2 regions of the Psychrobacillus sp. NPDC058041 genome follow, and region 1 is predicted to be linked to the other one. Evidence: a T-box and tRNA genes for the amino acid it is inferred to sense, from the RefSeq annotation. Region 1 holds a T-box; the other holds one or more tRNA genes.
What was found. The T-box of region 1 lies ahead of ACFVR1_RS15145 (valine--tRNA ligase). A T-box ahead of a tRNA ligase gene usually reads a tRNA of that ligase, here a tRNA-Val.
Positions count from the first base shown of each region.

Region 2: it encodes a tRNA-Val, which carries the amino acid that the T-box ahead of ACFVR1_RS15145 (valine--tRNA ligase) is inferred to sense. The anticodon was not compared.

Region 1 is NZ_JBHVRO010000010.1:33,003-37,446, reverse strand. Features, by position in the region: gene hemL (glutamate-1-semialdehyde 2,1-aminomutase) at 1-564, shown strand, start outside; gene ACFVR1_RS15150 (hypothetical protein) at 654-1,313, shown strand; T-box leader at 1,539-1,764, shown strand; gene ACFVR1_RS15145 (valine--tRNA ligase) at 1,810-4,444, shown strand, end outside.
Region 2 is NZ_JBHVRO010000008.1:104,943-109,386, reverse strand. Features, by position in the region: gene ACFVR1_RS13880 (endonuclease MutS2) at 1-1,728, opposite strand, end outside; tRNA gene ACFVR1_RS13875 (tRNA-Val) at 2,337-2,409, shown strand; gene ACFVR1_RS13870 (YjcZ family sporulation protein) at 2,800-2,922, shown strand; gene ACFVR1_RS13865 (hypothetical protein) at 3,111-3,287, shown strand; gene ACFVR1_RS13860 (DUF4822 domain-containing protein) at 3,655-4,444, opposite strand, start outside.

The DNA of each region.
Region 1 (4,444 bases):
ACAGGATTCCGTGTTGGTTATAATTGTGCACAAGGATATTTTGGTGTTACGCCTGATTTAACTTGCCTCGGTAAAGTAATTGGTGGTGGTCTACCAGTTGGTGCTTTCGGTGGTAAACGTGAAATTATGGAAATGATTGCACCAAGTGGCCCTGTCTATCAAGCGGGAACACTTTCCGGTAATCCACTTGCGATGACCGCTGGATATGAAACACTGACACGTTTAACGGAAGATTCGTATAAGCATTTTATTAAACTTGGTGATTTACTTGAGAAAGGTTTCCGTGAAGCAGCAACTAAATATAATATCCCACATACTGTGAACCGTGCTGGATCTATGATTGGATTCTTCCTCACAAATGAGGATGTAATTAATTTCGATACTGCTAAAACATCTGATTTAGAACTGTTTGCTAAATATTTCCGTTTAATGGCCGAAGAAGGTGTTTATTTACCTCCTTCTCAATTTGAGGGATTGTTCTTATCAAGTGCACATACTGAAGAGCATATCGAAAAAACGGTACAAGCTTTCCATACTGTCTTCGAAAAACTTTCAAAAAAATAAAGAAGATAAAGTCTCATATTTATTTATGAGGCTTTTTCATATTTTAAGAAGTTCTTACATAAGTTGTCCTATATAAAGGAGGATGACAAATGGAAGTGAAAGTATGGGACGTAAAAGAACAGTTTCTTTTTCCAAAAAGCTTTGGAATACCAAAAGAAGTTAAAAAGGTAGAAGTTACCCCACAATACGAACATAAAGTAACAGGAGACTCTATTCAAATAATGGGGATCTATCATATCACATGTCATGTTGAATTCGAAGAAGGAGAACATGCACATCATGCTACAAGTGAGTTTACTCAAATTGAGGATTTGGATGTACAGGGCGAAGTAGGCTATTTTGAATATGCTGTGCCTATGAGTGTGGATATCGCAAAAGATAAAGTGAAAACTGGCAGTTCTCCAACTTTGAATGTTAAACATGTAAATACAAATACAACCGAGCATGCGTCTATTGAAATAGCTTGGTTAGTACGTTGTGAATACGAAGCTCCAGAAGAAAAGAAAATGGAAGTAGTGCAGGAATTAGTGAAAGAAGTAAAAAAAGAAGCAGAACATAAAGTACAACATGAAGTAGAACATGAATTAAAACAAGAAGTAAAACAAACAATTCCGAAAGAAACAGAACATGTAGAAAGCTCAAATGTTGTGGAATCGGAGCTTCAATTTATATTTAATCTAGATGATGGAATGTCAAAATTAACGTTTCCATCAAATTATGTCTCTATAAAACAAAAAGCAGAGCAATAACAAAAAAGCAAGTAAAAAGAAATCCCAAGTCGACGGTATGATTAATACACGTATTGTTTGAAACCCACAAACAGGAACAATAATTCCTTTGACGTAAAAACGTACTATTCGTAACCGCTCTGGGAGTAAATGAGGGTTATATCCTCTTCTCATCGTACATTCTCCTTTCACGTGAATTGACTTGACGACATAACATAAGATTAGGTACAATATGAACAACTAAATATTGATGCAAAGATTGGGAAGAGTAAAATGAATTGGTTATCGAAAGAAAGGAAACAATTTGCTGAAATGTTTCTGTTAATCACCGTTTGAAGGTAGCCCAGGAGCAACTTTTGTGAACGATTAGTAGCAAAAGTCGGTTTGAAGCCGTTATCTAATTGAGAGCGTGATGTGATATTTGCATCTGCGAATAAAGGTGGTACCGCGAACAAACTCCTTCGTCCTTTAGTGACGACAGGAGTTTTTTTATATTCTTTTTTAGGAGGAGCAAACTATGACAAATGAAACAAAAATGCCCACAAAGTACGATCCGAAATCGATCGAAAAAGGTCGCTATGAGTGGTGGCTAAAAGGAAAATTCTTTGAAGCGCATCCTGAAAGTGCGAAAGAACCGTATACAATTGTAATTCCCCCACCAAATGTTACAGGGAAATTACATTTAGGTCACGCTTGGGATACTACATTACAAGATATTCTAATACGTATGAAGCGTATGCAAGGATTTGATGCACTTTGGTTACCGGGAATGGACCATGCTGGAATTGCTACACAAGCAAAGGTAGAAGAAAAATTGCGTTCAGAAAATATTACACGTTACGATTTAGGGCGTGAAAAATTTGTAGAAGAAACTTGGAAGTGGAAAAAAGAGTATGCTGGGCATATTCGTGAGCAGTGGTCAAAACTAGGTCTTGGCTTAGACTATTCACGTGAACGTTTTACATTAGACGAAGGTCTTTCAAATGCTGTAAAAGAGGTATTTGTAAAGCTGTATAACAAAGGACTAATCTACCGCGGTGAATATATTATTAACTGGGATCCTGCAACCAAAACGGCTCTTTCTGATATCGAAGTAATCCATAAAGATGTACAGGGTGCATTCTATCATATGCAGTACCCACTTGCAGATGGTACTGGTTTTATAAATATTGCAACAACTCGACCAGAAACAATGCTTGGAGATACAGCAGTAGCTGTTCATCCAGAAGATTCTCGTTACAAACATCTTATTGGAAAAATGGTTAAACTTCCGATTGTTGGCCGTGAAATTCCAATAGTCGCGGATGACTATGTGGATATGGAATTTGGTAGTGGAGCAGTAAAAATTACGCCTGCACATGACCCAAATGACTTTGAAATTGGAAACCGCCATAATCTACAACGTATTTTAGTAATGAATGAAGATGGAACGATGAATAAAAATGCTGCTGGCTACGAAGGAATGGATCGTTTTGCTTGCCGTAAACAAATCGTAAAAGATTTGCAGGACGCTGGTGTATTATTCAAAATTGAAGAACATCTTCATTCTGTAGGTCATTCTGAGCGTAGTGGAGCAGTTGTTGAACCATATCTTTCTACGCAATGGTTTGTTAAAATGCAACCACTTGCAGACGAGGCTATTAAATTACAGCAAGCAGAAGGTAAAGTAAATTTTGTACCTGAACGATTTGAAAAAACGTATTTACAATGGATGGAAAATATTCATGATTGGTGTATTTCTCGTCAACTATGGTGGGGACACCGAATTCCTGCTTGGTACCATAATGAAACTGGAGAAGTGTATGTTGGACATGAAGCGCCAGCGGATGTTGAAAACTGGCGACAAGATGATGATGTATTAGATACATGGTTCTCCTCAGCTTTATGGCCATTCTCTACACTTGGTTGGCCAGATGCTGAGAATGAAGAATTTAAAAAATACTATCCAACAAATACTCTTGTAACTGGTTATGATATTATATTCTTCTGGGTTTCTCGTATGATTTTCCAAGGTATCGAATTTACTGGAACACGACCATTTGAGGATGTTCTGATTCATGGGTTAGTAAGAGCAGAAGATGGTCGAAAGATGTCGAAATCACTTGGAAATGGTATTGATCCAATGGAAGTGATAGATAAATATGGTGCTGATTCGCTTCGTTATTTCTTGAGTACTGGTTCTTCTCCAGGGCAAGATTTACGTTTTTCTACAGAAAAAGTAGAAGCAGTATGGAATTTTGCTAATAAAATTTGGAATGCGTCTCGTTTTGCATTAATGAATATGGATGGCTTAAAGTTTGATGAAATTAATTTAGAAGGTAAAAAGTCCGTTGCAGATGCATGGATTTTAACTCGCTTGAATGAAACAATAGACCAAGTAACAAGACTATCCGAAAAATATGAATTTGGCGAAGTGGGTAGAGCGCTATATAACTTCATTTGGGATGATATTTGTGACTGGTATATTGAGATGTCGAAACTTCCTTTAAATGGAGAAGATGAAGAAGCGAAGAAAATGACTCGGTCTGTTCTTGCCTATGTATTAGACAATACTATGCGCTTGTTACATCCATTTATGCCTTTCATTACGGAAGAAATTTGGCAAAACCTTCCGCATGAAGGAGAGTCTATTACATTAGCTCCTTGGCCTACTGTAAATGAGGCACTTTCCAATAAAGAAGATGCAGCGAGTATGAAATTATTAGCGGAAATAATCCGATCCGTTCGTAATATTAGAGCAGAAGTACAAACGCCAATGAGTAAAAAAGTACCATTGTACATCTCAGCTAAAGATAATGAAACTTTAACAGTATTAGAGGCAAATGCGAAGTATCTAGAACGCTTCTGCAATCCTGAGCCACTTGTAATTGGCCAAGGAATTGTGGCACCAGAGCAGTCAATGTCAGCAGTTGTTTCAGGAGCAGAATTATTCTTACCATTACAAGGACTAATTGACATTGATGCTGAGAAAGCCCGCTTAGAAAAAGAATTAGAAAAATGGGCAAAAGAAGTGAAGTTAGTTCAAGGGAAATTATCGAACGAACGTTTTGTTTCTAAAGCGCCGGAAGCAGTAGTAGCCGAAGAACGTGCAAAAGAGCAGGATTATTTAGAGAAACACGCCGCAGTAATGAAGCGTTTAGAAGAGTTAAAAA
Region 2 (4,444 bases), on a different contig from region 1:
TACTTTTATTTTTTCATTTTTATAGAACACTAACACATTATTGAAATTGTCTTTTTTCTCATATACAATTCCAGAATCATTTTGTTCGATTAATTTTACTCTGTCTCCTACTTCAAATTCATATGTTGCTTCTTCTTGAATGTGTGTCAAGATTGTTATCTTTACTTTACTTTCTTTGACACGTTCTAAATCATAGTTTTTATTTTCTATATAGTACTGTGCTTTTTCTAGGACCTTTTCACGCAAATTCATTTTCCTAGAAATCCAAAGTGCATTACTGTCTCCTGATTTACCAATTAAAAGCTTATACATAGGCTCTAATGCTTCACTGTTGAATTGCATAGCAGCATTCATAAAATCACTATGAATTTCCGAGTAACGTTTAATTTCACCATAGTGAGTTGTCGCAACTGTAATACATCCCATTTGATAAAATTCTTCGAGTATAGCGATAGCAAGTGCAGCACCTTCGTTTGGTTCAGTACCACTTCCAATTTCATCAAAAAGAAGAAGAGTGTTATTCGTCGATGCACTCATAATTTCTGAGATGTTTTTCATATGTGATGAAAAGGTACTAAGTGAATTTTCAATGCTTTGATTGTCACCAATATCCACAAATATATTATCAAAAATAGCTATTTCCGTACCTTCATCTGCCTCAATATGAAAACCTGACATGATAGCAAGTGATAGTATTCCTATTGTTTTCAGTACAACTGTCTTACCACCTGCATTAGGTCCTGTAATAATTAAGCTACGATAGTCTTTTCCAATTTCAAAGTCTAGAGGAACAATACTTCCAGACAAAAGAGGATGCTTACAATTCTTCAGCTTAATATAGCCATGATTATTTAATTTTGGCTCGATTCCATCCATTCTTTTACTAAACTTCGCTTTTGCAAAAATCATGTCATACTGGCCAATCAGTTCAATATTGATGTTGATTTGCCTAACTTCCTCGTAAATAGTTCCGGAAATAGTTGCTAAAATTTGGTATTCTTCCATCGATTCCTCCGACTTAAGCATTGCTAATTCTGCATTTAATTTAGAAATAGCTGCGGGCTCAATAAATACAGTTGACCCTTTAGAAGAAGATTCTATAATCGTTCCTTCCACCTGATTTTTAAAAGAAGCTTTTATAGGAATCGTAAAACGATCGTCTTTTTTACTTATAAAGAATTCTTGAATATATTCCTTATTGGCACTACTCTTTAGAAATTTATTTAGTTTTTCTTCTATTTTTTCTTCTGTCTTGGCAATATGATTTCGAATACGCTTTAATTCTTTACTGGCCTCCGAATCTACTCTATTTCCTCTAATGGAGTGATTTATAGTCTCTTCAATACTTCTAAGTTCCATCATGGAGTGGGAATAAGAATGTAATACTGGAGCAAAAAATTCTTTATCGATCATAAACTTCTTTATTGTTCTACAGCCTCTTAAAAAGTCAGATATAGCAACTAGCTCGGAAGGACCTAAAATCATTCCTTTTTCAAGCTTCTCCATCTGATGACTTATATTCGAAATACCTTTCAATGGAAGATGCCTTTCTGCATCTAGTAACTTCCTCGCCTCAGTCGTTTCATTCAATCTAATTTTAACAACTTTACTATTTGAACTTGGTTGAAGCTTATCTAGCAATTCCTTACCTAAACTACTTACGCAATGGAATTTCACCATTTCCTTTAGTTCGTTGTATTGTAATTTTTCATATGTCATTGTATTCATGTGTATTCCTCCTATAATAAATTCACAATACTTTCATATCTGATAATAAAAAAATGCCCGCAAGAATCTCTCCTACCTTTCCATTTTTACGGTAAAACCAAAAAATGGATAGAAAGCTCCTGCGGGCATTTGCCTTGTGAATTACAAGGCACTTTAATCGTCAACAAAAATGGAAGTACGAAAAAAGCATGGCAGGACAAATCCCGCCATGCTCTTCGTCTTAACACACAAATATGTTAAACGAGTATATGGAAAAGGAAGCAGTCTTCAGGTAGGTATCCACTATGTTAAGAAAACATTGTGGAACAAGGCACACTTAATAAACTGGAACAATACCAGTCATTAAATGCCTTATTAAACTAAATTAGTATTAGTTCATACCTACTTCTGACATACTTCACCACACCTTTTATAAGAATATTTTCAATATACCATCATTTAAAATAGTAGTCAATTCCTAGTAAACCTTTACGAACATCTAACAGTGTGTCCCTTTAACATCAAACCAGTAAATTAGCTCATCAGCAAAGGTATTGTAGGATTCGAATCAAACTTATATAATAGTATAAAGTAGCATTATTGTTATATTATCATCTACTTTAAATACCGGTCTTGTAGCTCAGTTGGGAGAGCACCACCTCGACAAGGTGGGGGTCGCTGGTTCGAGACCAGTCGGGACCATCATTATCTTAAGCCTGCAAACGTTGTTATTTCAATGTTTGCAGGCTTTTTCTTATGTTAGTATGACTTTGAATAGTGTTGTTAAAAGTATCTGCGATGTCGTTAGGATACACATTCCTAAACCTATCTAAAATAAGATTATTCAAATCACTTGAGGAAAAACTCGATTCATAATCTGCTATTGTAATACTTAATAAAATTTGCTCTTTATTTTCTTCTCTCTTCTCAATAGAATCCCTATACAATTAGAGTTTTTTCATGTTCGTAAAAATTAATATAAAGCTAGTGCTATCTATCACATTAGTCCAAGTCCATACATATTTTTGACATAACATATTATTAAGGATGTAATCTAGTAATCCTTAATCTAAATATTGGTGGTGAAAATATATGGGTTATGGAAATGGTTCATATGGCGGTGGCTATAGTAACACGGGTTCAACCTTTGTATTGATTGTCGTATTGTTTATTCTCCTTATCATCGTAGGCGCTTCTTTTATGAGAGATTACTAATCTCTATATGGTGAATAATATTTGATATTTTCCACTGCATTAAGTATTACCACCACGAATAATAAGGATAATGGGCAGGTTCAAGCAATCTGCCCTTTATTGATAATTGGACTGAGAAATATACAATATAAGGGAAATTATTTAGCATTGATTCAAATAATGTTCAAACTATAGACAGGAGGGATATTATGGAACCGTTTGTTATGAGAAATATGGGCCGCCGGATTATGGTGAGAGATAGAAGGGGTAGAAGACGCATCGGAATGATTGATGGATTTGTCCCAGGAAGAGGAATGTTTATACGAAATCGCTTTAGAAGAGAATTTATTCCTTTCTTCTTAATCGCAACTCTATTTTTAATATAAAATTAAGTTAGAGTGCGATTAGTACTACCTCTATTTCAAGCTATTATACAACTCTTCATGATGGTGTTTATTAGTATTTAGTAAACAAATAATTTCACCTACAACTATGTTGTTCTTTTATTGAACATGGTTGTAGGTGAAATTAAACTTGATGCTCCTCATCGTTGATGTTTTTCAGAAAGGTTTGCATTCTCAATGTAAATGATTCCATCCTCTATTCATTAAGATCTGTCTTTCATCAAAAAAAGTTCCGTAATTAAGAACTTTTTCTATACATTGTATTCATAAATTAACAATTATCAAACTGATATCAGTAAAACTATACGGAAACCATTCCCTACTAAATGCCAGGTCTAATTGAATTTTTTTATTTTGTGAATTCTAATTTAAACTTACCATCATAAGGAATATGCTCCACAAATATGGTTATTTCTTTTCCATCTTTATCCTTCCCTTTTCTTTTATATGTGAATTTATTTTTATTAAGCTCTGTTATCTCTAAAACTGCACCATATTTATTGACTCCTTGTGAAACGTTGGCTCTTATCTTATTTCCATGTACAACATTGAAATAACCGTAATCACCGCGACTTTCACCTGTTTTAGCAACAAAAAACTCATATTTATTTGTCATATTATCGTATCTTGCTAGACCTAAATAATTAGAATTATAATTTGATACATCGTTGCCCTTTTCATCTAAAGCAACTGTTCCTTGCCAGAGGGTGTCAGATAAAATTTTATCCCCATCTATATTTGTTACTATTTCTCCTGTGGAAGTATTCAAAGTTTTATCTGGATTAGTAAAAGAAAGATTTGTTTCCTTATAAGGGACATGATCAACGAACACTTCTATGTCGTTGCCATTAGTATCTTTACCCACTCTTTTATAAGTAAACTTATTTTTATTTAACTTTGTGATTTCGACAATAGCTTGATAATCCTTTGATTCTGAAATTAATACTCTCAACTTCCCATCGTTAGTGATAAAGAAAGTTCCATTATCGTCACGACTTTCTTTTGTCTTTTTATCAAAAAGTTCATACCTTGATGTTTCATTGTCATATTTCGCAAGGCCAATAAAGTTTGCGTTCTCTTTTGTTAAATCATTATTGTCTTTATCATATACTTTTGTACCTTGCCAATTTGTGCTACTA